4 regions of the Nesterenkonia rhizosphaerae genome follow, and region 3 is predicted to be linked to each of the others. Evidence: predicted binding sites of a transcription regulator. Region 3 holds the regulator's gene; each other region holds the start of a gene.
The links. The regulator LexA, encoded in region 3, represses DNA repair genes until DNA is damaged. The targets are predictions, from matches to a motif close to TCGAACANNTGTTCGA.
Positions count from the first base shown of each region.

Region 1: the regulator LexA is predicted to act here: its motif matches at 4,195-4,210, upstream of ABEA23_RS09820 (HNH endonuclease signature motif containing protein).
Region 2: the regulator LexA is predicted to act here: its motif matches at 5,789-5,804, upstream of ABEA23_RS12175 (DUF6504 family protein).
Region 4: the regulator LexA is predicted to act here: its motif matches at 2,453-2,468, upstream of ruvA (Holliday junction branch migration protein RuvA).

Region 1 covers NZ_BAABLW010000007.1:899,803-907,317, reverse strand. Annotated here, with positions in the region: gene ribD (bifunctional diaminohydroxyphosphoribosylaminopyrimidine deaminase/5-amino-6-(5-phosphoribosylamino)uracil reductase RibD) at 1-154, opposite strand, end outside; FMN riboswitch at 169-288, opposite strand; tRNA gene ABEA23_RS09855 (tRNA-Gly) at 362-435, opposite strand; tRNA gene ABEA23_RS09850 (tRNA-Val) at 460-531, opposite strand; tRNA gene ABEA23_RS09845 (tRNA-Cys) at 574-644, opposite strand; tRNA gene ABEA23_RS09840 (tRNA-Gly) at 678-751, opposite strand; gene ABEA23_RS09835 (cytochrome) at 882-1,859, shown strand; gene ABEA23_RS09830 (hypothetical protein) at 1,909-2,565, opposite strand; gene ABEA23_RS09825 (DUF6318 family protein) at 3,061-3,726, opposite strand; gene ABEA23_RS09820 (HNH endonuclease signature motif containing protein) at 4,214-5,863, shown strand; gene def (peptide deformylase) at 5,868-6,416, shown strand; gene fmt (methionyl-tRNA formyltransferase) at 6,413-7,405, shown strand; gene ABEA23_RS09805 (RsmB/NOP family class I SAM-dependent RNA methyltransferase) at 7,402-7,515, shown strand, end outside.
Region 2 covers NZ_BAABLW010000007.1:1,372,196-1,379,710, forward strand. Annotated here, with positions in the region: gene ABEA23_RS12160 (ATP-grasp domain-containing protein) at 1-334, opposite strand, end outside; gene ABEA23_RS12165 (nitronate monooxygenase) at 418-1,947, shown strand; gene ABEA23_RS12170 (DNA polymerase III subunit alpha) at 1,927-5,415, opposite strand; gene ABEA23_RS12175 (DUF6504 family protein) at 5,431-5,727, opposite strand; gene ABEA23_RS12180 (type 1 glutamine amidotransferase) at 5,886-6,596, shown strand; gene ABEA23_RS12185 (GlxA family transcriptional regulator) at 6,618-7,515, opposite strand, start outside.
Region 3 covers NZ_BAABLW010000007.1:785,257-792,771, forward strand. Annotated here, with positions in the region: gene ABEA23_RS09325 (hypothetical protein) at 1-690, opposite strand, end outside; gene ABEA23_RS09330 (class I SAM-dependent methyltransferase) at 687-1,313, opposite strand; gene hflX (GTPase HflX) at 1,540-3,132, shown strand; gene ABEA23_RS09340 (ATP-dependent DNA helicase) at 3,137-5,206, shown strand; gene lexA (transcriptional repressor LexA) at 5,203-5,937, opposite strand; gene ABEA23_RS09350 (LysM peptidoglycan-binding domain-containing protein) at 6,138-6,572, shown strand; gene ABEA23_RS09355 (histidinol-phosphate transaminase) at 6,643-7,515, shown strand, end outside.
Region 4 covers NZ_BAABLW010000007.1:1,565,023-1,572,537, reverse strand. Annotated here, with positions in the region: gene ABEA23_RS13095 (M3 family metallopeptidase) at 1-762, opposite strand, end outside; gene ABEA23_RS13090 (YebC/PmpR family DNA-binding transcriptional regulator) at 865-1,626, shown strand; gene ruvC (crossover junction endodeoxyribonuclease RuvC) at 1,639-2,310, shown strand; gene ruvA (Holliday junction branch migration protein RuvA) at 2,512-3,147, shown strand; gene ruvB (Holliday junction branch migration DNA helicase RuvB) at 3,144-4,214, shown strand; gene ABEA23_RS13070 (preprotein translocase subunit YajC) at 4,252-4,614, shown strand; gene secD (protein translocase subunit SecD) at 4,626-6,506, shown strand; gene secF (protein translocase subunit SecF) at 6,506-7,515, shown strand, end outside.

The DNA.
Region 1 (7,515 bases), 110 kb from region 3:
AAGTGCCGGCTCCGCGGTGGTGGCCAGTGGACAGAATAGTGCCGTCCTCGTCTGTGAGCACCGCCCCGACAAGGGGGTTTGCTCCACGGGGACCGAGCTGCGCGGCCTCGAGGGCACGACGCATGGGGCCGTTGTCGGCATCAGCCGTAGGCATTAAGCGTTCTCCTTCTGTGCCACTCCCATCCAGACTGTGACTGTCGGTGCTGGAATTTCACCAGCTCAGCCTCCTGAAGGAGGGTCGCGGACTCTGACCGCCGGTTCGGACTTTCACCGATCCCGTAAGCACGTGCGGACTATCTTGCCATAGACACAACAAAGCCCCGGAATCAGTTGATTCCGAGGCTTCATCGTTGTTCATCAGAGCGGATGACGAGATTCGAACTCGCGACCCTCACCATGGCAAGGTGATGCTCTAGCCAGCTGAGCTACATCCGCATCAGATCCATACTACTGGATCCGTGCGCGATACTGGGATCGAACCAGTGACCTCTTCCGTGTCAGGGAAGCGCGCTACCGCTGCGCCAATCGCGCTTATTCAGCTATTGCTTGTCAGGGACTGCTCCCTGACTTGCGAGGTGGGGACGGGAATCGAACCCGCGTATACGGCTTTGCAGGCCGCTGCCTCACCACTCGGCCACCCCACCAGGGTTCTACCGGGCTCAGTGTCCCTTCCTGCGAGCGGATGACGAGATTCGAACTCGCGACCCTCACCATGGCAAGGTGATGCTCTAGCCAGCTGAGCTACATCCGCATTTCGTCGGCGCTTTTTGGGCGTTTCGACGACATGAAACTCTAACCTACATGTCACCTGAGAGTCCAATCGGCGGGCTGAGCCCCGGATTCACAAGGATGTCCGAGGCTCGTGTCAGACTGGATTTCTTATGACGGATCCACGACTTGCCCACGCCACTGAGTTCGGCCGGATGTACTCGCGTTCGCTCTCATCTGCCCCCGAAGTTCCCTCCATCACCACGGTGATCGCCCAGGAGGCGAAGGATATGACCGGGTGGGCGGGGCATATGGCCGCCACAGAGCTGGTGAATGATCCACGACTGCCGGGTGCAGTGGGTTCTGCGCCGACTCTTCGCGGATTGGCGAGGGAGGCGTCCTCGGCGGCGGAGCGCTTCCGGGACGCGGCGGCCGCGCGCGGGGACCGTGTCCATGCCTATGCTGAGCAGGTTTCTCTTGCAGCACTGGGCGCGCCGGGAGCGGATCCCGACGGCGCCCGGCGGGTTCTGGCTGAGCACGGTGATGCGCGTTTCGCCGATCGGTTTGATGAGTGGTGGCAGCTCTATGGGGTGCGCCCGATTGCGGCGGAGACCACTGTGTGGAATCACACAGTGGGTTATGCCGGGACGTTGGATCTGGTGGCGGAGATCGGCGGACGGCTGTGTTTGATCGATTTCAAGACGAAGGGGCTGACTCGCGACGGGCGGGCTAAGCCGCTGAGCGAGTCGGTGGTGATGCAGTTGGTGGCCGGGTTGCGGGCTGAAGAGATGCTGGTGGATCCGGTGGCGGGAACGTGGTCCCCCTGGGCTTACGGGCAGGGGGCCGGCGGTGAGGACGCGATGCTTCTTGCGGTGGCGATTTCTGAGGCTGAGGTAGTGCCGGTGCAGGCTAGCCCCGGTGGGCTGCGGGCGCACTGGCGTAAGTTCTGGGCATTGCGGCAGGTGTGGGAGCACTCTCGGGCAGTGACGGAGACCGGCCGCGCGTTGCGGCCGATTGGCCCGCCGCCGGCTGGCGCTGGGGTTGGTGCAGTGACGCCCCCTGCCCAGGCCTCTGGTGATATGCAGCTGGCGGGACCTGGTGCAGATACCGATAGTGGAGCGCGCCGGGCGGACCGGTGGCCGGGACTGTGAGTGGAGCCGTGAACGGAGTAGCGAATGGAGTAGCGAACGGGGCCGTGAGTCAGCGGCCGAGCCAGTTCCCGTCCTCGTCGTAGCGGTCCTGGTAGATGGCCGGAGGTCGGTCCCCGGGTTCGATGGTGAACGGCCCGTTGCAGCCGTAGTCGGCGGCGTCGCGACAGGCCCCGGAGACCAGGCGCTGGCTGGTGCGCCAGATGTCAGCCTCACCGGGTGAGGCCGCTGCGGTGGTACTGCCGGGGATGGCAATCCAGCCGGAGTCCTCGACTTGGAACTCCCCGATGAATCTGGTGGTGACTTGGACAGGGTAGACGCCGGTGGATGAGTAGATGTGACTGGTGGGAGTCTCGGCGTCGGTGAGGTTGATGCTGTTGTTTGTCTCTGCGAAGTGTGCGGCAGATTCCCCTGCACGGCTGGTGGTTCGAACGGTGCCGTCGCCGTAGTCGAAGGTGTACTCCACGGGGATAGCGCGGATCTGCACTGTGTGACCCAGGAGCTCTTCGGTGAGCGTCTGTGTTTCTACATCGGCAAAGACATTCGTGTGACGGTTGATGTACCCGAATCCCTGAAGCTGCTCTTCAAAGGCGACGCGACCGCCATCGATCGGCAAGCGGGAGAACTCGTCAACGACGGTTGTGTAGACCAGTTCATGAGCCGGAATCTCCTCAGCAACTTCGGTTTGATCAGGGGCAGGCGGGGCCACCGCAAGCTCGACAGGTTCTTCGTCGGTAGACGGACATTCCGCAGGCCCACCCGCTGCCAAGCCTCCGATGAGGAACCCCACAGGGCAGTCTCGCGGTAGAAGATCCCAACAGGAAGGGTCGGATGCGCCGCTGTTTGTGCAAAAGTTACGGTTGGAGAGGAGTCCTGAGAGCCTGTCCCCCGGAGTATTTTCATTGTGAGGGATGCTTCGATTTTCCAATGAGCCCGTAGAGCGACTTGGATGCTCTATTTGCCGGACTCGTTCGCCACCACTTTCTCCTGTCGACCCTGGCTCCCGCTCCACGCTGCGCGGGTAGCGCCTCACGGATTCGACATCAGTGCTTGACCAGACTTCCGCCGCGTCATCCCTCCAGCTACCCGAGAACCGCTCGGCTTCGCCATTATGACTCTCGCTGCCGAACGCGGGGACAGTTGGCGACCAAATAAGTGCCACTGACAGAACAACACCTGTGACGAAATGCGAAGAATCCACGGCTCACTCCTCTCCACCAGGAGCAGTCTCCTCATCTGAGCCTAAGAATGCCAGCTCACCGACCTTCCAGGAACCCTCTTCGAACACGAGCAGCGAGTGCCACGCCCCTTCTCCAGCGCCCGCCTCTTCGAATGCCAGTTCGCCGTCCCAATAACCTTCATAGTCGTTCTCAATTACACGAAACACGGCCTCCGCTTGATCGGTTAGACCGTCCCATTCCATCGGGCGCACCCAGACACCTACAAACTCGTCCGGCTCTTGAACAAACCAGCCCCTTTCGTACATTCCGTCAATATTGTCAATTTGCGATTCGCAGACTCTGCACTCGCTGCTAGAAGCGCCCTCCAGAGGTTCCGTGTCCCCAGTGTTTCGCGAGTATGCCCGCACCTCCACCCAGTGCCGCAGAGCCGCCTCTGCCCCCTCTTCGGTGGGGTCGTATATCTCATCGGGCGGATCGGGAACAGGCCAGTTCTGGGCTGGCCCTTCGGAGGATGCGGGTACCGGCGTGGTGTCATCGCCATCGTTCACTTCCGAATCTTCGGCTGCAGGATCACTGCTGGCGGCTCCCTGACCATCTCCCTCCGCCGCTTCCCTAGCACTAACCTCGGCCTGAGATGCGGCCTCGGGATTCTCACTGCCATCAGCACAAAGGTGTGGGGCGTTCTGCATCGGCTCGCAGCCTTCCGCGCCATCCGCACCTGAGCACGCGCTCAGGACGAGAAGCCCGATCATTCCGAGCCCGGCGCCGCCACGCCCCGGTGAACGGCGAAACCACGACCCGTGTCGGCCTCTGCCCTTCGACCTTTCGGCAGCCGCAACCTTGTTCTGCACCCATGTCCCGTCAACCATTTGCCGATACACCCGTTCCGCAAACCGTCTGGCACGGTCTGCCCACCATCTGCTCCTCGGGGGCACCAACAGCTCCGCCCCTACCGTCCGCTCCCCACGGTAATAAGCCCTGCTCCTTGTGACCAGGGTCAAATCCCGCCTGTGGATAAAAGCTACGACCGTGCATAGGTCGCCCGTCAGGGGAGTGAGACCGCTGACCTGGGGCTAAACGCAATCAAACTGCCAGGACGGAAACCGGACCAGACTATTCGAATCTTTCTTCTATGAACCCTTGTCAGACCACTGGATTAGAACATATAATCGAATCATGGACACGAAACTAGCTCAGTCGCTGCGGCACGCGGACCTGCGTGTCGGCCAGAACAGCGTGTCCGACCAGGCCTGCCCCTCTTCGGCACAACCATCTGCTCCAACCGAGCTATGGGAGGCCGAAATGACCGTAAGACGTGCTGAAGCCCACCAGGTCTCAATACTCGTCGACTATGTCCAGGCCTTCTGCCGGACTCGCGCCGATGAACGCGAGCGGCGCTACCAGGACTTCATAAGCCTTGGGATGGACCAGAGTGCCAGCGCCTTGAAGAAACAAGAGCATCGCGAAGCTAGAACTGATGAATCCGCCGCACTCCTCTACGCAGCCCGGGCAATGCGCACCTCTGAGTACCGCGCCTCAGCGCTCTTCAGCGCTTCCTCCCACGCCAGAACAGCCCTCCCCAACGTCTGGCAAGCGTTCCTTTCAGGAAAAATCACCAGCACCGCACTGAGCCGTATTTCCCGGACCAGCCGTGACAGGCTCTGCGACAAGTCATCCCGCGCCGACCTCGATGCCCTAGCACCCGAATACGCAGAGCATCACCGTCCACGCGAACTGGAACGCTGGCTCACTCGGTTCACGGCCGTGGCCGAACCAGAAAATGCAGCAGACCGCTGCCAGCGGGAACTCGATCAGAGAACCGTCTCCGTTCGCCCCGCAGATGACTTCGAGAACATGTCCTGGTTCAGCGCTCTCCTACCCACCCCCACAGCGGTAGCCATTAAGCGACGCCTTGACGCAGTAGCTCGGTCGCCCCAACAACCAGTTCCCTACGACCCCATCACCGCAGCCCTGAGTGCCTCCGCTACTCGCAAAGCTCACATACGGGAGTGCATCGCCGCCTACCGCGGTCTGACTACGCCGCGGGACATCTGGACAGGAGAACCGCTGCGTGGGGGCACACCGAAAACCCCGGAGGAGCCCACCATCGTGAGCCTGCCCCCGAGCCCGGAATCGCTCACCGCCGAGTCGCTTCCCACTACCTATCACGACGGCGACACACGTACTCTGGCCCAGCGCGCGGCAGATCAGCTCAGCGCCTGGATCCTGAACGGCCGCTCCGAATCCGCGATCACCATTGACGCCCACATTGGTCTTTTGGTGGCAGAAGAAACTCTCACCGGGGAATCAAACCATCCAGCAATAAGCCGCGACCGTAGCCACACCCTGCCAGCCGAGGCTGCGCTAAACCTCATTAAGGATCCGGCAGTAGTCACCACTTGGCATGAGCTCCGCGTTACACCGCACCACCAGGACAATTTTCAACGCAAAGACCCACCTCCACTTGGGCCGTCCGCTCAGGAATATGACACGCTCTCCCACCAGTACCTCGGACGGTTCCCACCTGAACGGCTGCGCCAAGCCATCTGGTTCCGGGACGGCACATGCCAGGTACCCGGCTGTACGGTACCTGCAGAGAACTGCGATATTGACCACGTCCAGCCGCATCCTGAAGGCCCCACCCGCGGGGACAACCTCCAGGCGCTATGCCGGCGTCATCATCGGATCAAGACAGCAGGATTCGATGTTCTGATCACACAACCCGGATCTGGAATCCACCGCGCAACTGCGGAAACGCTGATACCGCGCACCGCAGAATCCCAGCACCGAATCACCAACACCGCATCAGGCTCACGCCACAGATGAGAGAATGTCCCCCATGCCTGTGCTGCCCATCCGCATGATCGGTGACCCCGTCCTGCGCACACCCTCAACGGCTGTGCCACTGAATACCGCAACCCCAGAACCCCGTATCCAGCAACTCATTCAGGATATGGAGGCCACCAACAAAGACGCCGGCGGAATCGGAATCGCAGCACCACAGGTAGGCGTCAACCTTCGCATCTTCACCTGGGACGTAGAAGGGCACCAGGGCGCAGTCATCAACCCGGAGCTCCAGCTGATGGGCGAACCAGCATTTGTCCCCCGCCAAGCACCCACTGAAGAAGACGCCATACTTCGTGAAGGCTGCCTATCCGTACGCGGCGGGATTTACGGTCCGGTCAAACGCCACCCCCACGTGGTTCTCACCGGTTACGACAGGGCAGGAGAACCACTGCGGATCCAAGCCGACGGCCTCCTCGCAGCCTGCTTCCAGCATGAACTCGACCACCTTGACGGCAAACTCTTCCTGGACCGACTCGAAGGCGATCACCGCAAGACTGCCATGCGTGCACTGCGTGAAGGGAACCCTGCATGACCGAATCTGCTACTCACCCCGCACAACCCACCAGCACCCCAATCCTGTTCGCCGGCACCCCCGAGATCGCCGCACAAGCTCTGCGTGGAATCATTGCCGCCGGCTACAACGTCACAGCTGTCCTCACTCGGCCCGACGCCCCTGTGGGCAGAAAAAAACAACTGACCCCCTCGCCCGTTGCGCAGGCTGCAGAGGAAGCCGGAATTCCGACCATTAAAACCGCCAAAGTCGACGCAGACATCACTAATCAGGTCCAGCAGACTGGAGCCCGGCTCGGCATCGTCGTTGCCTATGGTGCCCTGCTGCCGCAGCCCGCGCTGGAGGCGCTGCCGCTGGGCTGGGTCAACCTGCACTACTCACGGCTGCCGCAGTACCGCGGCGCCGCCCCCGTGCAACACGCCATGCTCAACGGCGAAGCCACCACGGCCGCCACAATCTTCCAGCTTGAAGCCGGAATGGACACCGGCCCGGTCCACGCCAGCGCCGAATACACCATTCCCGAAGCCACCTCTGCAGGGACGGTCCTGACCGAACTGACGACCCTTGGGACCTCGTTGCTCACCAAACTGCTCCCGGACCTCCTGGCAGGCAACTCACAACCAGTACGCCAGCAGGGCACCCCCAGCCACGCCCCGAAACTCACACGCGAAGACGCCTACATCGACCCCAGCGAACCGGCAGAACAGCTGGTCAACCGCATCAACGCGACCATCCCCGAGCCCGGCGCCTGGACCCTCAATGGCGAAAACCGCCTCAAACTTGGTCCCACCAGGCTCTACCACGGCGACCTCTCTCCAGACGCCACCCCCGGACGTGTACTGCAAGCGATCTCGGACCGCGCGCCGGGAGACTCCCTAATTGTGCTCACTGCAGGAGACGCACGCGGGGTTGTCCTGACCCAAGTCCAGCCCGCCGGTAAAGCAATGATGAACGCCGCTGACTGGTTCCGCGGCCAACAAGGCACCGTCACCTTAGGAAGCGCAGCATGAGCGAATCACACCGGAACCAGAGCCCCCACGAGGGCGAACGTAGAAACGCCAAAGGACGTCAGCGCAACCGCGGCAGCCGCAGCGCTTCCGAGCACAGCGCCGCAGGCTCT
Region 2 (7,515 bases), 590 kb from region 3:
TAGTGGGCACGATGCTGATGCCCTTGTGCTGCAGCTGCTGCAGATACACCTTGTCCAGATTCCACTCGATCAGCTCCGGTGAGTTCAGCACCGGAAGCTGCGCACCGGTGGTCTGCAGCCAGGCACGGAACTCGGCTTCACGTTCGGTGTAGTCCCAGGGGCTGCGAATCACCAGCAGATCAAACCGCTCAGCGTCCTGAGCCTGCCACTGATGCCACACCACCGGCTCTGCCGCAATGCCCAGCCGTTCCAGGGCCGCGATCAACGGCCCGGTGTCCTGGTCTCCTGCAGGAACCCAATAAGTATCTGTGACAACTACTCCAACGCGTGCCATCCTCGGCCCCTGCTTTCTGCTGGTCAGGCGTATTACCGCCGATAGCCTAAACCCTTCGCGACTGCTTACGTAGACTCAAGCGGGTGAGCGAATCAAAGATCATCCGTGTGGCAGCCCTGGTCCTCAGCGATAGCGAAGGTCGAGTCCTGACCGTCCGCAAGCAGGGCACCAGCCGGTTCATGCAGCCGGGCGGCAAGCCTGAGCCGGGGGAGAACCCGGCGGAAACTGCGCTGCGCGAAGTCCGCGAGGAGGTGGGCCTTCAGCTGCAGCCTGAGCAACTGATCCCCATGGGCGAGTTCTCCGCCCCGGCAGCTAACGAACCCGATCACACTGTGGTCTGCCACAACTTCCGGGTGACTTTCGACGCCGTGGCTGATGATCTTCTGGACCAGCTGAGACCTGCCGCAGAAATCGCAGAGATCCGCTGGATCCCGCTGGAACAGTTGAAGCCTGCCGAGGACGTGGCGCCGCTGCTGAGCGAACAGGTGGCTCCATGGCTGCGCGCTGAACGGAGCCGCGCTGCGCGCCAGCAGCTTCTGGAGCAGCTCGGCGCACAGCTGCCGGTGGTGGCAGCCCCTATGGCAGGCGGCCCCAGCACCCCGGAGCTGGTGATCGCCGCTGCCCAGGCTGGGGCTCTGGGGTTCTTGGCCGCCGGTTACCGCAGCCCGGAGCAGCTGGCGCAGCAGATCCAGGCAGTCCGGCAGCAGACTTCGCTTTTTGGTGTTAATCTCTTCGCTCCTCACCCGGTGCCGGTGGACCGGGAGAAGTTCACCAGCTACGCGGAGCAGCTGACCGACTGGGCGCAGCGCTATGAATCGCTGAGCGGTACTGACGAAGATGATCAGGTGAAGCTGCCTGAACCCCGGGAAGACGATGACGCGTGGGCCGCTAAAGTGCAGCTGCTGGTAGAGAACCCTCCACCGGTGGTCAGCTTCACCTTCGGACTGGCACCTGCGCAGGATATCCGCGGGCTGCAGCAGGCCGGTGCGCTGACTGTGCAGACCGTCACTTCGGTGGACGAAGCACTGGCGGCTACAGAGGCTGGAGTGGATGGTCTCATTGTGCAGTCCCACGAAGCCGGAGGTCATTCTGGGACGTGGTCACCACAGGAATGGTCACCGCAGGATTGGCCAGCGCGGATACCTCCAGCGCAGCCGGGCTTGCTTCAGCTTCTCTCTCAGGTACGTGCCGCCACCGATCTTCCACTGTGGGGCGCCGGTGGAATCGGCACTGCCGAGCAGGTGAAAGACCTGCTTCACACGGGAGCCGAGGCCGCGGTGGTGGGCACAGTGCTGCTGCGCAGCGATGAAAGCGGCACCCAGCCAGCACATCAGCAGGCCCTGACCCAGCTGCACCGGGAAACCGTGGTGACCACAGCCTTCTCCGGACGACCGGCACGTGCACTGGTCAATGACTTCACTGAACGCTTCACGGCCTCCGCACCGCTGGGGTTCCCGGCGGTGCACTATCTGACCTCACCGCTGCGTCAGGCTGCCGCCGCTGCGGGTGACCCTGAGGGCCTGAACCTCTGGGCGGGCACCGGCTGGCGGCACGCCCGCCCGGGCCCTGCTGCAGAGATCCTGCGGGATCTTTCAGACCAGCTGAGTCTCTGATTCCTGGAACAGATCCACCTGATGAGTCTGCTGCCACTGGGCCCACAGCTGTTTCAGGTCCCAAGCTCCGTCGGCCAGGATAGAGACTCCACGGTCCCCGGTACGTCGGGTTTTCCCGCGGATGACCATCAGCTTAGTGCCGAAGAGCAGCGGTCCAGCCTGCTGCTGAGCTTCCTCAAAGAACGCTGTATCAGCGCAGCCAGTGCCGTCGTCGAGACTGATGAACACGGTACGTTTGCCTGAGCGCATCGGCGGGGTCTGAGTGGCTACCCGAATGCCGGCCACCAGTACCTGGGAATGGTTGCGCAGATCCAGCAGCTGGGATGCTGGAGTCACTCCCAGCTCGTCCAGCAGCGGCTGATAGGTCTGCATGACATGCCCGCTGACCTCGCTGGAGAGCACATCCAGCTCAGCGCTGATGCGCTCCTCGGCTGAGGGCTCTGGTTCCTTGGTGCTGAACAAGGCATGCTCAGCAAAAAGCGCAGGCTGAGATTCCGCGCTGTCCACCGGCCCATCGACTCGCGCCGACCGGGGTTTCTTCGGAGCTGCAGTGAGCTGGCGAACATAGGCGATGAGCCCACCACGGGAGGTGCGCTGCTCATGATCTGCTGCCAGAGAATCCAGGGCACCGATACTGGCCAGGCGCACCATCAATGGCCGGGAAGGGGCCGCCCGGCGCCAGAAATCAGCAATGGAATGATACGGCTGGCCCTGCACAATGCGCTCACATTCAGCCTCGGTGATACCTCGAATATCACGCAGCGAGAGCCGGATGCCTTTCTCCTCAGCGTTGACGCGCTCCACCCGGTACTGCGCACTGGAGACATTGACGTCCACGGGCAGCAGCGGGATGCCGATGCGCCGGGCTTCAGCCATCAGCAGCCGGCGCGGATACATTCCGGGGTCATGCTCAAAGATCCCGGCCAGGAACTCCACCGGGTAATGGGCCTTCAGCCATGCCGACTGATAGGTGGGTAACGCAAAAGCGGCACCGTGGGCCTTGCAGAAGCCGAAGCTGCCGAACCCTTTCAGGGCCTCCCAGATACGGTCGATCTCTGCGGAGCTGAAGCGTGGGACTCCGGCGTCCTTATTCTCTGCCGCCCGGCGCCGGAACTGTTCTTCGATCTGTTCGGCGTCCTTCTCCAGGCGACGGCGCAACTCATCTGCTTCCGCCAGCGAGATCCCCATGACATCGCTGAGGATCCGCAGCACATGTTCGTGATAGATCACCACCCCATAGGAGTCCTGCAGGAAAGGCGCAAACCGGGGATGCAGATAGCGGATGTCCTCAAAGCCGTGCTTGCGCTCCACAAAGGGGGTTACCATATTGCCCTTCATCGGTCCGGGTCTGAAGAGTGAGATATCCGCGATGAGATCTGAATAGGCATCTGGCTGCAGCTTCCCAACCAGCTCCCGCTGACCGGGGGATTCAATCTGGAACATCCCCAGAGTGTGGGTGGTGCGGATGGCAGCGAAGGTGGTCTCATCATCTTTAGGCAAGGCATCAAGGTCCACCTCACCTTCGGCAGAGATATAAGGGGCATCAGACGGCAGGCCGCCCTCTTCCGCAGCCTGAGCACCGTTGACCCGCTGGATCTCCTTGACCGCATAGGCCATGGTGGACTGCATCCGGACTCCCAGCACATCCAGCTTCAGCAGACCCATATCGTCAATATCGTCTTTATCGAACTGCGACATCGGCAACCCGATCCCCGAAGGCTGTGTGGGAGTCAGAGAGAGCAGATCGGCATCCCCGAGGATCACCCCGCAGGGGTGCATGGAGATATGCCGGGGAAGCCGGTCCAGCCGTTCGGTCAGATCTACCAGCAGATCGACTTCCGGCTCGGCGCGCACCAGCTCAGCCACTTCCCGCAGTTCCGGCTTGGAAGAGAGCACCTGCCGAAACTCCCTAGCGTTGAAGCGCCACAGATTCTGCGCGATCTGATCGATCCGCTCCTCGGTCAGGCCCAGGGCGAGCCCGGCATCACGAGCCGCACCCCGAGCCCGGTACCGGTTCTGCATGGACAACAGGGTCACCCGGTGGTGGCCGTAGCGTTCAAAGATCGCCTCGTAGACCTCATGGCGACGGGCCGATTCGATGTCCACATCAATATCAGGAAGGGCGCTGCGCTTCTTGCCCAGGAAGCGCTCAAAGAGCAGGCCGTGTTCCATGGGGTCCACGGTGGAGATCTGCAGCAGATAATTGACCAGGCTTCCGGCGCCTGAGCCACGGGCCTGCACACGGATGCGCCGCTGCCGGATCATATCCACCACATCTGCCACGGTCAGGAAATACGTACTGAATCCGAACTGGCGGATAGTGCCCAGCTCATCGGAGAGCCGCTGTTCCAGCTCGCTGAGCTCCTGACCCGAGGCATGGGGGTAGCGCTGATCCAGCGCAGTCTGGCAGCGCTGGGTGAGGATCTCATCAGGGGCCAGCCCAGTACCGTTGTGCAGTCCGAGCACATCCAGCTCTGGGACTTTCGGCTGCCGCCAGCGCAGATCAGTCTGCGGATCCAGCCGGCACCGCTGTGCTAACCGCTGGGTCTGATCCAGCAGATCATGAGCAGCAGTCGGACGCAGCCCGGCAGCCTCCACGATCTGCTGAGCCAGGCGGTGCATCAGCTCAGCGGGCTTCAGCCAGGCCTGCGCATTGGGCTGGGCAGCGAACTTCCCCAGCGGTAACAGATGAGCAGCCGCATCGAGCACATCACCGGTGGCAGCCTCGTCCTGAGTTTTATAGCGCACTGCATTGCTGAGCACGGCAGGGACTTCCGCTGCTACTGCCAACTGCAGCATCTGGGCGGCATGACGCAGACTGCCAGGCAGTCCCGGTTTGGTGTGGTGGCAGACAATATCGACCACGACGCCGCCGGGCAGCCGCTGGCACCAGTCCTGAAGCAGTCCCAGCGCCTGCTCGCGCTGCCCGGACAGCACCGCCCGGCCCACATCAGAGTGCGCTCCCAACAGCACTGTGGCAGTGGGGGCGCCGTCGTCGTCCTGGATGAACGCCGCCGGTTGGCTCCGCGTGATCCACGCCGGTCGGTGTGCAGTCCCATGCGGGATCCGTCTGGCCCCGCGCTTGGGCGCATGGGCTGAGGAGATCAGCCGCACCAGCCCTGCCCAGCCAGCACCATGATTGTGGCCATGAGCCAGCACGGTGATCTCGGCCGGCGCAGTATTTTTTGCCGGCGCAGTGATTTTTGCAGGCGCAGTGGCTTCCGCTGCCGCAGTGATCTGCGAAGACCGGCGGTCTTTGAGCTGCAGGTTTACGCCCACCACCGGATCAAGCCCATGGGCGATGCAAGCGCGTATATGGCGCACCGCACCGTAGAGCCCGTCGCGATCAGTAATGGCAGCGATCTGGGCGCCGTCGGCGGCAGCAGCCTCCACCAGTGCCTCCGGGCTGCTGGTGCCATGATGGGCGGAGAAGGCGCTGGCCACGGTCAGGTGAGTGAAATCAGTCACAGGAACTCGCTCGCTTTAGTCATAGATTCCGGTTACTGGCCACTGCTGACCAGGCATCACCGCCAGGTCAAAAATGAGGATCTGACCATCTTCCGCGGTGGCCTGGACCTGCCACATCTGCTGCTCTTGCATGTCAGCCTTGCCCGCTGGCATCCGGCTCAGCGACTCCCACCAGGGGGTACGGTCAATCCACGGAATAGGCCGATCGGTGACAATAAACCGGCGGTGACCCCATACCAGCCGTGCCGGGGCACCTTCAGGTGTGGTCCACACCGTGGCTGAATCAGGCAGCACCGCTGCTTCAGCGCTCATCGCAGAACTCCTATCGGCGGAACTCTCATTACAGAACACTCCTGCAGAACACTCCCGCTATTCGAACATATCTTCGATTATCGAGTGTAGGGGTGTTTCCTGACAAGAGTTCCGGCAGCAGCTCTGGAGCCCCTCTTGGCCCGCGTAAACTCGGATCAATGGTGAGAATTCTGGTCATTCAGCATGAGGACAGCGTGGGCATCGATAAATTCGGGCGCTGGCTGGAAGAGGCCGGGGCGGAGCTGGTGATGCTGCGTCCTGACCGTGGTGATGCCATTCCGGAGAATCTGGCCGGATACCAGGGGATGGTGGTGCTCGGCGGCACTGCTGGCCCTGAGGATGATGAGCAGTGGGAGTGGCTTCCGGCTGTACGTGCCCTGCAGCGCACTGCCGCTGCTGAGGAATCCCCGGCCTTTAATATCTGCTTGGGCGCCCAGCTCTCAGCAGTAGCCCATGACACCGAAGTCTTCCGCCGCAGCATTCCGCAGATCGGGGTGATGGAGCTTATCCGGCGCCCCGAAGCTGCTGATGACCCGGTGTTCTCCGTGCTGCCCCAGCGCCCTAAAGCTGTGCTGTGGCATCAGGAGCAGATCGCGGCAGTCCCGGAAGGGGCGGTGCATCTGGTGGAAGGCACCGATGCGCCGGTGCAGGCTTTCCGAGTGGGCAGCTCGTTCTGGTCGGTGCAGTTTCACCCCGAGCCCGATGCCCATACAGTGCAGCGCTGGGCCGAGGGCACTGCTGAGCTGGTGAAGAAGGCCGGCAGAACCCCAGCGGATGTGGTCAGGGAATACGAGGCCGAGGCCTCCGGGATTGAAGCGACCTTCCGCCCACTGGCGGCAGCTTTTGTGAACTACGCTTCCAGTCGCTAGGTCCGGCTCCCGGCGCTGGTCTCAGCCCTGCCCGGCAGGCTGGCGGTGCCGCTGAGCGGTGCGTTCGCCGCGGAAGGTTCGGCGGTATTCGCTGGGGGAGACCCCGAGGGTGCGCTGGAAGAGGGCGCGGAAGTTGCTCGGGCTTGGGAACCCGGTCTGCCGGGCAATGCGCTCGACGCCGTAGTCAGTGGTCTCCAGCAGCTCCTGGGCGTGGCGAATCCGCACACCGCTCAGCCAGGTCATCGGTGACTGCCCGGTTTCCGTGTGGAAGCGCCGGTTCAGAGTGCGCACGCTCATATGCGCAGCCTCTGCCAACTGCTCCAAGGTGATGGGCCGGTGGGCGTTGTGCTCAATCCAATGCAGCACAGGCTCCAGGCTGGCGGTCTGCAGGGTGGGCTGATTGCGCAGAATGAACTGCGCCTGCCCGCCCCCGCGGTGCAGCGGCGCCACCGCAAGGCGTGAAGCATCAGCGGCGACGGCGGCTCCATGGTCCTGCTGGATCATATAGAGGCATAGGTCCAGTCCCGCTGACGCACCGGCGGAGGTGAGGATTGCCCCGGAATCCACGTAGAGCACATCAGGGTCTAAATCCACGGCGGGGAACTTCTGTCGAAAGGCCTGAGCAGCCCGCCAATGGGTGGTGGCGCGTCGCCCATCCAGCAGCCCGGCTTCGGCCAGACTGAAGGCGCCCACGCAGATCGAGGCGATCCGGGTCCCGGCGGCTGCCACGTCCTGCAGTGCCTCCAGAGTGATAGCAGAGGTGGGGATCAACGGATTGTTTCGGCCTGGAACGATGACGGTATCGGCCAGTTGGAGGGCCTCTACTCCGTGGTGGGTGCGCATAGTGAAGGCACCCGCACTGACCTCGTCGTCTTCCCCGCAGACCAGGACTCGGTAGGCGGTGCGGCCATCGGGAAGC
Region 3 (7,515 bases):
GCTGCTGCACCGCTGGATGAGAATCTGTGCGACTTCTGCAGATTGCGGGAAACTCACGCAGAATCGCGTGCTGGAGGTGACCACCGAGGCCTTATCACGGGCGACGTCGGCCACCGTGGGGCCAAGGATCTCCAGGTGCTCCGCAAAGATGCCGGTGACGACCACACCCTTGAGAGGCCAGTGCGAGAGATCATCGGAGGCACCACCGATTCCAGCTTCTGCCACGGCCACGTCGATGCCCTCCTGGGCGAAGATCATCATCCCCATCAGCAGGAACAGTCCAGTCGGTGCCAAATACCCGGACTCGGCTGTCGCGGGCGGTAGCTGCCTGCGCGCTGATTCGATCTGCAGCAGCACCCGACGGCGTACTGGCTCCTCAACGACCCGCCCGGCAATCCGGATCCGGTCCGCATTGGACACCGCTCCGGGGCTCATGACTGTCCCCACCCGGTAGCCGAGACCGGCCAGTGCCGCCGAGGCATAGGCGGCTGCCGTTCCCTTACCTTTGGAGCCCACGACGCCGATCACCTGATGGGGCGGCTGCGTGGGCTCATAATTCAGTGCCGTCATCAGCGCAGCTGTGCGCGTCAGCGATCGTGTGGACGCCCGGCGCAGCTCGCGCCACTCGGAGAAGATCACCGCCTCTTCAAGCTCGGCGATGGGAAGCTCGGCCAGCTGTTCCAGTGTCACTGTGGGTGGCCCCGGCGGACTCGCAGCAGCCGGAATCCTTTATCCGTCTCTGGTCGGTCGACAAGGAATTCGCTATCAATATCGGCGAGCATGCTGCTCATCCACTTTTGAAGTGAGTCTGCTCCTAGATTCTTCTGCACCACCAGCCACGCGGTGCCACCAGGTTCCAATCGGGGGAGCCATGTCTGAAGCAGTTCATGCAGCACCGCTTTGCCCACCCGGATAGGAGGATTGGACCAGATCGTGCTGAACCGGACGTCGTCGGGAACATCCTCTGGGGCGTGGACTCTGACCTGAGGCAGATCCAGCGCTGCGGCGTTCTCGGCACAGAGGGTGCGCGCCCGGTCATTGACATCCACCGCCCACACCTCGGCCTCGGGGGAGCGCATTGCCATGGACAACGCGATCGGGCCCCACCCGCAGCCGATATCAAGCAGATTGCCTCCGGCTGCAGGGTCCGGAACGTGGTGCAGTAGCACCGCGGTGCCCTTATCCAGGCCGTCAGGGGAGAAGATGCTGCCGGCGGTGGTGACGTGAACGTCCCGACCCTCAAGGGTGACCGGGATAGTGCGGCGCTGCATCGGAGCGGCTGGATCAGGGGAGAAATAGTGCGAGGAGCTCACCTAAGAGATCGTATCCTCCGCACCTGTTCGGTGCGGATTCCCCCTGTCCAATACTGGCTTGATGTGCGATACTAGAATCCATGTGGATTCGTCACACCGTGTTTGCCCGTCCCCGCGGCTGAAACACCTCACTGGAAATTGCTCCCGGGCTCTGAAGTAAGCCGCCGGTTGAGCTTGTCCGAATCCCATTAACTATTTGGACCCCGATCCGGGTCCCCGAGGATTTATGACTGAATATAAGAACTCAGAAAAAGACAACGCTCAGTCGAGCATTGATGCCACTATCGCCCGCATCCTCGCGGCAGATGAGGCCAACACCAACGGCAAGGCGACCCGCTTCGTCGCTGATCAAGAACACCTCAATGAGGACGCCAGGCAGCGTCGTCTTTCGATCCTGGGTGATCGAGCCCGCGAACTTGCTGACTCCGATGCCCACACCGAACACGACGGCGAGCAGTACGACCTCTTCGAGCGTCGCTCGCTGCGCCGCGTGGAGGGTCTCTCCACAGAGCTTGAAGACGTCACCGAGGTCGAGTACCGGCAGCTGCGTCTAGAACGCGTGGTCCTGGCCGGGCTGTGGACTGAAGGAACCATCACCGAAGCCGAGTATTCGCTGCGCGAGCTCGCGGCACTGGCCGAGACTGCCGGTTCCACGGTGCTTGACGGGTTCATCCAGCGTCGCGGCAAGCCCGACCCGGGAACCTTCTTCGGCTCCGGCAAAGCGGTAGAGATCAAAGAAGCGGTCGCTGAGCTCGGCGCCGACACTGTCATTGTCGACTCCGAGCTGGCCCCGTCCCAGCGCCGAGGTCTTGAAGACATCGTGAAGGTCAAGGTCATCGACCGCACCGGCCTGATCCTGGATATCTTTGCCCAGCACGCGAAGTCCCGTGAAGGTAAAGCCCAGGTGGAGCTGGCCCAGATGGAGTACATGCTGCCTCGACTCCGTGGCTGGGGTGAGTCACTGTCCCGTCAGGCCGGTGGTCGAGTCGGCGCTGCCGGCGGCGGCATTGGTTCCCGCGGCCCCGGTGAGACGAAGATCGAGCTGGACCGTCGGCGCATCAACCAGCGCATGGCCAAACTGCGCCGCGAGATTGCTGGCATGAAGCCAGCCCGTGATGCCAAGCGGGCTAACCGTAAGCGCAACGCTGTGCCGTCGGTGGCCATTGCCGGGTACACCAACGCGGGCAAGTCCTCTCTGCTGAACCGCCTCACCGACGCCGGGGTGCTGGTGGAGAACGCATTGTTCGCCACCCTGGATCCCACCACGCGTAAAGCAGTGACCCCTGATGGCATCGGATACACGCTCTCTGACACGGTCGGGTTCGTTCGGCAGCTGCCCACGCAGCTCGTGGAGGCATTCCGCTCCACCCTGGAAGAAGTCGCCGACGCGGACCTGATCCTGCATGTTGTTGACGCCTCCCACCCGGAGCCCGAAAGCCAGATAGCTGCAGTGCGCAAAGTGCTGGCCGAAGTGGACGCCCACGAAGTCGATGAGATCATCGTGCTGAACAAGGCTGACGCCGCCGAGTCGCATGTGATCGATCGGATCCGGCGTCGCGAGCCGCATGCCATTGTGGTCTCTGCCCATACGGGTCAGGGTATTGACGAGCTGAAGCAACTGATCCGTGACTCCATCCCACGTCCCACAGTGCCTTTGCAGCTGTTGGTGCCTTATGCCGACGGCGAGGTTGTCTCACGCCTGCACGCTGAGGACGCCGAGATTCTCTCCACGGATTACCAGGAGGAGGGCACCAGGATTCATGTCCTGGTGCGTCCGAGCCTTGCCGCGGAACTGAGTCAGTACCAGGTGGAAGACTAGGAGCGTGACTTCGGCTTCCACTTCTACCGCGCGCCCTGCTGAGATCAGCCCCGCTGCTGACCGAGCTGAAGAACTGCTCACCACAGCAGTAGACGCCTTCGACGGCAGTCGGCGCGAGGGGCAGGTGGAGATGACGCGACGGGTGGCAACTGCGTTGCGTCGTCGAAAGCATCTGCTGGTTCAGGCCGGTACCGGTACTGGTAAATCCATGGCCTATCTGGTGCCTGCAGTGGCCCATGCGGTGGAGGCTGACAAACCCGTTGTGGTCTCCACCGCGACTCTTGCCCTGCAGGCCCAGATCATGGGTCGGGACCTGCCGCGTCTGCTGGAGAGCATTGAGCCTGAGCTGCCGCGTCCTGTGGAGGTCGCCCTTATCAAGGGCAGGGCCAACTACCTGTGTAAGCAGAAACTGGCCGGCGGATTCCCCGAGGGCGACGACGATCAGGAAGCCCTTTTCGCCGCGGCCGTGGAGCCTACCGGCGGTGTGACCACCTTCGAACCCACCTCGCGGCTGGGCAAAGAGGTGGTCATGCTGCGCGAATGGGCTGAGACCACAGACACCGGAGATCGCGACGACCTGCCCGACGGTGTCACAGATCAAGCCTGGCGTCAGGTGTCGGTCAACGCGGTGGACTGCATCGGCCCACGTAAATGCCCGATGGCCGAGGAGTGTTTCTCGGAGCTGGCGCGACGCGACGCCGCTGACGCGGACTTGGTGGTCACCAACCACGCGATGCTCGCTATTGATGCCTTCGAGGGGTTGGAGGTCTTGCCTGAGCATGATGCGGTCATCATCGATGAGGCTCATGAGATGGCCGAGCGGGTCACCTCTGCGGTGACTGCACAGCTCTCGGCGCAGATGATCCAGGCTGCCGCCAGTTCCGCGCGAAGGCATACCGCCATTAGCGTCGATGCTCTGCAGGCCGCCGCATCGGCCGTGGAGACGGCTTTTGGCGCTGCCGAGTCCGGTCTGTTGGTGAGCACCCCGCGGCGACCGACCGGAATGAACGAACAGCAGCTCCAGGCCGTTGAGCTGGCTAGAAATGCTGCCCGCACTGCGCTCTCTGATTCCAAGCCCTCAGGTGACGGTGAAGCAGATATTGGCCGCACTACGGCGCGTTCACGTCTGCAGGCGGTGATGGATACTGCCAACCGGATGCTGGATGCGGGTGAGACCCCGGATGTGATCTGGTTGTCCCGCCCTGGAACATTCACACCGGGGCAGGGGTATCGGGAGGCTGATATTTCCGAGCCGCCCATCATTTATGTGGCACCGACCTCGGTGGCCGGCCGTCTCCGGGAGGGACTCTTCGGGGAACGCACCGTAGTGCTCACGTCGGCGACACTGACTATCGGTGACAGTTTCGATCCGGTAGCCGGCCAGCTTGGCCTGAAGGGCGAATCAGCCCCGGCGTGGGAGGGCATTGATGTCGGCAGCCCATTCGACTATCCGCGCCAGGGAATGTTGTATGTGGCGAAGCACCTCCCGGCGCCGTCACTGAAAACCCAGGATGTCCAGCGTGAGGAGCTGGCAGGGCTGATCGATGCCTCGGGAGGCGCAACTCTTGCGCTGTTCTCCTCGCGGCGAGCTGCCGAAGAAGCCGCAGAGGAACTGCGCACCAAGCTGGATGTCCCGATCCTCTGCCAGGGGGACGCGACCATGTCTGCCCTAGTGCGGCAGTTCGCCGAGGATGAAGAGACCTGCCTTTTCGGCACTATGAGCCTGTGGCAGGGCGTTGATGTTCCAGGTCGGTCCTGCCGGCTGGTAGTTATTGACCGGATTCCGTTCCCGCGGCCCGATGATCCGCTGACCAACGCCCGCAGTCAGGAGACAGCCCGAGCTGGCGGCAATGGATTCATGCAAGTCTCTGCCACCCATGCAGCCATCCGATTGGCCCAGGGCGCAGGGCGATTGATCCGCACCGCAGAGGACCGAGGCGTACTCGCAGTATTGGATTCGCGGTTAGCAACTGCGCGTTACGGCGGATTCTTGAAGAAGTCCATGCCGGACTTCTGGGCCACTACTGACCAAAAGGTCGCTCGCGGTGCCCTAGCCCGACTCCGCGAGGGCTAGCTCAGACTCCGCAGTACGGTGACGACCTTGCCCATAATCGTGGCGTCGTCGCCCAGAATTGGCTCGTACATGCGGTTCTGCGGCAGCAACCACTGATGACCATCACGACGCTTGAGGGTCTTGACAGTGGCCTCGTCCTCGAGGAGAGCGGCCACAATGTCCCCGTTATCAGCATCCTGCTGACGGCGGACCACAACCCAGTCGTCTTCGAAGATTCCAGCTTCAATCATGGAATCGCCGCGCACCTGAAGCATGAAGAGCTCGCCCTCACCAGTGATCTGGCGAGGCAGCGGGATGACTTCTTCCACGTTCTGTTCGGCAAGGATGGGACCACCAGCGGCAATGCGTCCTACCAAAGGCACCTCTGAGACACGGCTATCGCTATCAGTGCGGTAGGCGTCCAGCTGGACCACGGTCTCGTCCTCGGCGCCCTGGCCGCGAGACTGTGCTGAATCGCTGCTGCTGTTCTCGGTGGCCAGCAGACGTCCAGACGAGTCACGAATGACCTCCATGGCGCGAGGTTTACCCGGGACGCGTCGCAGGTAACCGAGCTGCTGAAGTCGAGCCAGCTGGTGCGTCACCGATGAGAGCGAGGCAAGACCGCAGGCATCTCCAATCTCCCGCATAGACGGCGGATAGCTGCGCTCAGCCAGAGACTTCTGGATGACATTGACGATCTGGCGCTGACGCTCAGTCAGTGCTGGTGCTTCATCGGTCTCCGGTGCCGCCATGTGCCGATCCTCCCTGTGACGGACTTTCGTGTCAGACCCTCCCCGTTGAATAGGGAACGTCATCGAAAGTCACTTCGAACATTACGGTCAGGCTACTCGAAATCGCAGAAAGATTCCATAGATATATGCGAGTGTCTGGCCATGAGTCGAAGATATGTGCTAGAAATAGAACACAGGTTCGAAACAGGAGGTTCTTCCCCATGACCACCTCATCTCAGGTCCCCACCAATATGCTCCGCTCTCATACGGCTCGTACCGATAAGGATCGGACAAACACCGCCCGCGCCAAAGGACACCTCTCTGGGGTCGCTCTGCGCCTGACCCGCCGGGGCCGCTTGATGTTCCTTGGCCTGCCTGCACTGCTGCTTGCCGCAACAGTCGTGGCGGGTGCCCTCTTCGTCTCCGCTTCCTTCTTTAATCAGGTCCAGGCCGGATCGACAGAAGCCGCTGGTGTCCATGCCGAAGAAATGAAGGTCAATGCCGGGGACACTCTCTGGTCGATCGCCTCTCGTGCTGACACCAACGAAGACGTCCAGACGGTGATCCTGCAAATTGCGGAACTCAATAGCTTGGATTCGTCAGAGCTTCAGCCAGGCGAGGTCATTTATGTCCCCACCTCGGGGCCGCAGAACTGAGTCATTTCACTCTGTGGTCTTCGCCCCGGGGTCGTATACCTCCAATTCAGGCGAGGACTAGGATAGTCGGGTGAGCGAACAGCAGACCCGCACTTCCCGACTGGCAGCCCTACCGCTGCGTGATGAGCTCCGCGGTCAGGCGCCCTACGGCGCACCTCAGCTAGCAGTTCCAGCAATGCTGAATGTCAACGAAACCACCTATGACGTCCCGTCAGATGTCGTTGATGCCATCGCGAAAGAGGTCCGCAGGGCTGCAGAGAGCCTCAATCGCTATCCAGACCGTGAGTTCAGCCTGCTGCGCCAGAAGCTCGCGGAGTACCTCAACCGTGAACTTGCTCGCGACGCCTCTGACTTTGGAGCTGCGGCGGTCCAGCTCACTGGTGAACACATATGGGCGGGCAACGGCTCCAATGAGGTGATGCAGCATATCCTGCAGGCCTTCGCCGGCCCGGGTCGTAGCGTGATGTCCTTCCCGCCGACATATTCGATGTACCCGCTCTACGCCCGTGGTGTATACAGCGACTACATTGCAGGCACCCGCGGTCCCGGCTACACCCAGACACCTGACGATGTCGCGGCCCAAATCCGTGCGCACCGTCCCCATGTGGTCATTCTGTGCTCACCGAATAATCCGACCGGTACGGCACTGGACCTGGCTGTGGTGGAGGCCGCCTACGAGGCCGCGCTGGACACAGAGACCATGGTCATCGTTGACGAGGCTTATGGAGAGTTCCGTCAGCCCGGCACGCCCTCAGCCCTGACACTGCTTCCTTCACGCCCACAGTTGATCGTCACCCGCACCATGAGTAAGGCCTTCGCCCTTGCCGGCGGCAGACTCGGTTATCTTGCCGCAGCCCCAGAAGTCACCGACGCCCTGCGCCTGGTTCGTCTGCCCTATCACCTCTCGGCCATCACCCAGGCTGCCGCCTGTGCTGCCCTGGAC
Region 4 (7,515 bases), 780 kb from region 3:
AGATCCGGCCAGGCTGCCGCGGCCCACCGAGGCCTCATGCAGCCGACGACGGGTCTGGCGATGCTGTAACTCTGCCAGGGCCTGCTGCTGGACGGGCATCGTCAGACTCAGCAGATAACCATCACGGTGACCGGCGGTCTTAGCAGCGGCAGCAGCCGCGTCAATCTGGGCGGAGTTGAGACCCTCGAGCTCCTCGCGGCGTTGCACCACAAGCGCGCGCTCCACAGCCTCGCGGGACTGCAACTGCTGATAGGCGGTCTCCTCAGCGGCTAGCTGTTGATTCAGCTCAAGAAGTCGGGCGCGGTCGGACTCATTCAGAGCTGCACCGGCAGCCTCAGCCTTGACCAATTGGTGCTGGAGCATCCAGCGCTGTTCAGCTGATGCCTCCACCTCGCCCGCATCCATACGGTCGCGGAGCTGACGGAATCGAGCATTGAGCTGAGGATGCAGGGCGATCCAGTCCTCATGCGCAGCGCGCCGAGGGGCGAGCTCGGCATAGACCTGCTGTCGGGCTTCAGTAGCGTGGGCAGAATAGACACACGAGAAAGCGCGCATGGCTGAGTTCAGCAAAGCCCCGGAGCGACCGAAGGCTTGAAGCGTATTAGCTACAGTCGCTGGCTCTCCCGCAGCGGCGATGGTCTCAATCTCTTCCTTGTGACGGGCAAAACCGGCATCAAAGACGCTCAGCCAGGCGGCGTCGTCGAAGGCGGTCAGATCTGGATAGCCATAGTCCAGAGACCGGGGAGGGAATGTCTGTGCCACGGTAGTCACCTTTCAGCCGATATTCTGGTGAACAGCCTACAGACACCGTTGCAGTATGCAACTAAATGCATCGCTGCACACCGCAACCTCTTGAGGAGAACTATGGCCGGCCATTCCAAATGGGCCAACACCAAGCACCGCAAGGCAGCGGTGGACGCCAAGCGAGCCAAGATCAACGCCCGCTACATCAAGCAGATCGAAGTCGCGGCACGCAACGGCGGCGCCGATATTGAAGGCAACCCTGCATTGGCTCTGGCTGTGACCAAAGCCAAGAAGGAATCGGTGCCCAATGACAACATCGACCGCGCGATCAAGCGCGGTGCGGGCCTGACCGGCGACGCTGTCGATTACGAGGAGATCACCTACGAGGTGCGCGGTCCGCAGGGCTCGGCACTGTTGGTGGAGTGTCTGACTGATAACCGTAACCGCGCCGCCGCTGAGGTGCGCACCGCGGTGACACGCTCCGGTGGCACCGTGGCAGACCCTGGTTCTGTGGCTTACATGTTCCAGCGCAAGGGCGTTGTTACCGTGCCCAAGACCGAGGACCTCACCGAAGATGATGTCCTCGCGGCGGTTCTGGATGCAGGCGTCGAAGAGGTTATCGAGAACGCCGAGAACTTCGAAGTCCAGTCCGAGGCCAGCGACCTCCAGGCAGTGGTGCAGGGGCTCGAGGAGGCAGGCATTGCCTATGACTCCGACGAGGTGGCCTTTGTCTCGGATGTGAAGGTGGACCTGGACCTGGAGTCTGCCAAGAAGTTCCTGAAGCTCCATGACGCCCTGGATGACCTCGACGACGTCCAGAACATCCACACCAATGCCGACCTCAGCGCTGACACCCTGGCCGCGCTCGACGCCGAGAGCTGAGCCGTCACCCCTATGGCACTGCCGCAGCGGATCGGCACCACAGCAGGGAACTCCCGGACCGCCCAGCGGATCCTTGGTGTGGACCCTGGGCTGACCCGCTGCGGCTTTGCTGTGGTGGAGATGAACCCTAATCGCAAAGGACATTCTGTCCATGTTGAGGTCAAAGGCACGCGCAGTGACGAGGATCTGGCACACCGAATCCTGGCGATTCAACGCGCGGCCGAAAACCTGCTGGACAGCTACGCCCCAGATGTTCTGGCAATAGAGAGAGTCTTCGCCTCTAATAATGCGCCCACCGCGATTGCCACCGCCCAGGCCTCTGGAGTGGTGATCGCCGCGGCGGCAGCTCGCGGAATCCCTGTTGCCTGGCATACCCCCAGCGAGGTCAAGGCAGCAGTGACCGACGACGGCAACGCCAGTAAGGATGCGGTAGCTCGCATGGTCCAGCGCATTCTCAAGCTGCCGGGGCTCCCGAAACCGGTGGACGCCACCGATGCATACGCTGTGGCCATCTGCCATGCCTGGCGCTCCGGAGTCGGGGCGCGCTTCAGCATGACAGCCAATACCTCTACGCACCAGGGCGCCCGTACCGCCATGCAACGTGCGGCAGCAGCACAGAAGGGTGGGCTCACACCCGCGCAGCGCGCCTGGCAGGCAGCCGAGAAGCGCGCACTCGGCCGTTGAGCACTGTGAGGCATTGGAGTCCTTGAAGACGCGCGTCTGAGTTCTGATAGTGCGCTCAGCCCGCGCCGAACTTGTGACGGCGCGGCCAAGCAGACACGCATTCGCGGTTTTCGGGCTGCGGGCTCACACTCGGCTAGGCTGATCGAAGACATTTTCTAATGCGGCCTGCCCAGGGCAGCCGGGAACCCCAGAAGGAGCCCCATGATCTCCAGTATCCGCGGTGAGGTGCTCAAAGTAGCCCTGGACCACGCCGTCGTCGAGGTCTCTGGGGTTGGTCTGCACGTCAATGCCACAGCGCAGACCCTGGGCCAGCTGCGTACCGGCCAGAGTGTTCGCCTGCAGACCAGCTATGTGCCTCGACAGGATGAGGCGCCGCTGTTATTCGGTTTCGCCGATGAGAGCGAGCGCGAGATATTTTCCACCCTGCTGTCGATTTCCGGTGTGGGGCCGCGGCTAGCGCTGGCTGTGCTCAGCGTTCATACACCGGATGAAGTGCGTGCCGCCATTCGGGACTCCGATACTGTCGCTTTCACCAAAGTGCCCGGAATCGGAAAGAAAACCGCCCAGCGCATCCTGCTTGAACTGGCTGGCAAGCTGGTCATTGATGAGCCAGCGACGACTTCTGCGGCAAAGACTGCATCTGCCCCGACCGCTGCGGACACCACGCTCGCGGAAGTACGTTCGGCGTTGACGTCGCTGGGGTGGACGGAGAAGGACGCTGAAGCAGCCGTGCAAGCAACCATTTCGGCCGAGCCGGAGCTGGCCGAAGCTGACACGGCAGTACTGCTGCGCAGCACACTGCGCGGGCTGGGCTCCAGGACGGGAGCACGGGCATGACACTTCAGCCGGAAGGCGATCCTCGGGAAATCGTCGGCACCGCCCAGGCGGCCGAGGAGAAGGCCCTGGAGGCGGCGCTGCGCCCCAAGGCACTGGATGACTTTGTCGGGCAGGCTACCGTTCGCGCCCAGCTCTCCCTGCTGCTGCAGTCATCGAAGATTCGCGGCACTGCGGCAGACCACGTTCTGCTCTCCGGGCCACCGGGACTGGGTAAGACCACCCTGTCCATGATCATCGCCGCTGAGATGGGCGCACCCTTGCGCATCACCTCCGGTCCAGCCATACAGCATGCCGGTGACCTGGCAGCAATCCTCTCCTCGCTCACTGAAGGGGAGGTGCTCTTCATTGACGAGATCCACAGAATGTCTCGCCCGGCAGAAGAGATGCTCTATATGGCCATGGAAGATTTCCGGGTCGACATCATCGTCGGCAAAGGGGCCGGCGCCACTTCCATTCCACTGGAACTGCCTCCCTTTACTTTGGTGGGTGCCACCACGCGGGCAGGTTTATTACCCGGCCCGTTGCGAGACCGCTTCGGATTTACCGGTCACCTGGAGTACTACTCGGCGGGGGAACTGGAGAAGGTCCTGCGGCGCTCAGCAGGAATGCTGGACATAGACGTCACCTCCGAAGGCTTCACCGAAATCGCCTCGCGATCGCGCGGGACGCCGCGAATTGCCAACCGGCTGCTGCGCCGGGTGCGCGACTGGGCTCTGGTCCACCAGATCCCCACCGTTGACCAGCACGCCGCCTCTGACGCACTGAACACCTACGAAGTGGATACCCGAGGATTAGACCGCCTGGATCGGGCGGTACTAGAAGCTCTGTGCACCACCTTCCGCGGCGGACCCGTGGGGCTCTCCACCTTGGCCATTCTGGTGGGGGAAGAGTCGGAAACCGTGGAGACCGTGGCCGAACCGTATCTGGTGCGCGAAGGGCTGTTGGCCCGGACTCCACGCGGAAGAATCGCCACCGATGCCGCCTGGCGGCACTTGGGGCTTACACCCCCAGCAGAAATCCCCGGGGCTACGCTGGAGGCTGAAGATCGCCGTGATCCAGCGTCATAGTCCCGCCTATGAGGTGAAGCTGATATCGTAGGCGGCTGTGATTGAGACGCCTTTTCTCCAGTTCGTTGCCCAGCAGGGTGCCGCAAATCCTATGGCGGATCCGCTGCTGCTGATCATGCTCGGCATCCTGGTGCTGTTCATGGTCCTGACCTTCCGTCGCGGTAAGAAAATGCGCGAGCAGCAGAAGCAGGCCCACGCCGCTGCTGTCGTCGGAGCCGAGGTGGTGACTGCTGGTGGCTTGGTCGGCACCGTCGTGCAGCGCGACGAGGCCCGTCAGCGCATCACCCTAGAATTCTCCGGCGGTGGCCGCGCAGATTTCCTCATTGGAGCCGTCCAGCAGGTGACTGAGCCCGCACCGGGTCAGCAGACCCCGGGCCAGGCCACCACCGAGACAGACTGACTTTTACTCCTATGGCCACTCCCACTCCGGTGCGCAAGGCGCGCGCCGCACTCCTCGGGCTGCTCATTCTCCTCTTGGGTATGGGCGGCCTGCTTGCCTATGGCGTCGCTGATGGCCGTGCTCAATGGGCACCGCTACTGGCTCTGGACCTCGAAGGCGGCACCCAGATGGTGCTTGCCCCGCAGGTCGAAGCTGGTGAGCAGATCGACAGCGAGCAGCTGCAGCAAGCGGTGGAGATCATCCGCCAGCGCGTAGACGGAAGCGGAGTCGCCGAAGCCGAGATCACCACGCAGGGCGCAGAGAACGTTGTGGTGTCTCTGCCGGGTGTCCCAGATCAGCGCACCCGAGAGCTCATCCAGGCCAGTGCGGACATGGAGTTCCGACCCGTACTTCAGACCGGCGTAGACATTGACTACGTGGAGAATGTGCTCCTGGCTGAGGACAACGAAGAGCTCACGGACGAAGAAGCCGAGGCCATTGAAGCCGAAGTTGATGACGCCCGGGAGGAGCAGGATGAAGAAGCTGCCCGCCCGGAGGATTTCCCTGAGCCTGAGGGTGAGCCGCAGAACAACTCTGACCTGAACTGGATCACTCCTGAGCTGGCCGCAGACTTCGAGAACTACAGCTGCTCGCGCGACGCCAGTGTTGACGAACGCAGCTCCGCCGAGGCTGATGAGCCCACGATCACCTGTGACCCCAACTCCGGTGCCACCTACCTGCTGGGACCGGTGGATGTACCAGGAACTCTGATCTCCGACGCCAGCTTCGGTTCCGCCCAGGATCGTCCAGGCTGGGTGGTTCACCTATCCTTCGATTCTGAAGGTACTGAACGCTTCCGCGAGTCCTCCACCCGTCTGAATGGGTTTCCCCAGGGGGATCCGCGCAACCAGTTCGCCATCGTCCTTGACGGACATGTCATCTCCGCACCGGGAATGATCAACCCCATCCTTGACGGAAACGCGCAGATCAGCGGAGATTTCACCGAGGAGGACGCACGTAACCTCTCCGAACAGCTGCGCTACGGCTCACTGCCCATCAGCTTCAGCATCGAATCCGAGCAGCAGATTTCGGCCACTCTGGGCCAGGATCAGCTCCGTATGGGTCTGCTGGCTGGCATCATCGGCCTGCTGCTCACCGCTGGGTATGCCATCTTCCAATACCGCGCACTAGCCCTTGCGGTGACTATCCCGTCGCTGGTCGTGGTCGGTGTCATCACCTGGTGGGCTATCTCGCTCTTAGGCTGGACTGACGGCTACCGTCTCTCACTGGCTGGTATTGCCGGCCTGATCCTCTCGATTGGACTCACTGCCGATTCTTTCGTGGTGTACTTCGAACGCATCAAGGATGAGCTGCGAGAAGGTCGCTCCCTGCCAGGTGCCGTAGAGGCCGGCTGGTCCAGGGCACGCCGTACTATCCTCGCCTCCAAAGCCGTCAACGTACTCGCCGCCGTCGTGCTTTATCTGGTAGCAGTGGGCAACGTGCGCGGCTTCGCCTTCACGCTGGGTCTCACCGCGCTGATCGACGTCATCCTGGTGTTCCTGTTTACCCACCCGCTGATGCAGGTGCTGGCGCGACGGAAGTTCTTCGCCTCCGGGAAGAGATTCTCTGGTCTCAGTGCTGACGAACTCGGAGTAGATGTGCTTTATCGCGGTGCCGGAAGGTTTGCTCGCAGCAACGTGGTGCACTCCGGAGCTGTCGAGGGCGAAACAGCCGCCGAGAGTGTCACCGGCGATTCCGACAACCCTGCGCGTGCGGCACGCCAGCAGGAAGTACCCGATATCCCTGAGGATGAGTGGGCCCAGATGACCATCGCTGAACGGCGCCGCGCCCGTGAGGAGCGTTCACGAGCTAGCGGCGTATTGGCTGATCAGGCACAGGAAGAGGCACGCTGATGGCAGCAGGATTCTCCAAGGCCGGAAATCAGCTCTACACCGGCGAGCGCAGCTTCCCCTTCATCCAGCGTTCCAACCTGTGGTTCATGGTTGCCGCGCTGCTGATGGTTGCCGCTGTGGCCGTGCCTTTCTTCCGCGGAGGCTTCAACCTAGGAATTGAGTTCACCGGCGGCAGCGAGTTCACCATCTCGCAGACTCAGGACACCGATATCAGCATCGGTGAGGACGTCGTCTCGGAAATCTCGGGACAGACCGCAGCGGTGACGAACATCGCTCCTGGCACAGTGCGGGTTCAGACTGAAGAGCTGGACGACGAGCAGACGCTTGAAGTAGCACAGGCCCTGCAGGATGGCTACGGCGTCTCGGCAGAGCAGGTCTCGTCCAGCTTCATCGGCCCGGTTTGGGGTGAGCACGTCTCACAGCAGATGCTCATCGGCCTGGTGATCTTCCTAGTGCTGGTTACGCTATATATGGCGTTCTACTTCCGGACCTGGAAGATGTCCCTGGCAGCGATCGCAGGCCTCGGATTCGTCGTGGTCACGACCGTCGGCATCTATTCGCTCTCCGGCTTCGAAGTCACACCGAGTGCGATTATCGGCTTCCTGACGATCCTCTCCTACGCGCTCTACGACACAATGGTGGTCTTCGACAAGATCCGCGAGAACCTGGAGTCGCTGCAGCAGCAGAAGGATCAGACCTTTACCGAACGGGTGAATCTCGCGATCAACCAGACTCTGGTGCGATCCATCAATACCTCAGTGGTCGGTATCCTGCCGGTTGGGTCGATCCTGTTCATCGGCTCCTGGCTGCTGGGCGCCGGTACGCTGCGCGATATCGCGCTGGCCCTGTTCATCGGCATCATTGTGGGCACGATCGCCACTATCTTTGTTCAGGCCCCGCTCTACGCCCGGATGCGTCGCCATGATGCAGATATCAAGGCCCATACTGACGAGGTGTTGGCACTGCGTCAGGAGCGCGGCATCGGTAGCGTTACGGCCTCGGGCACCCC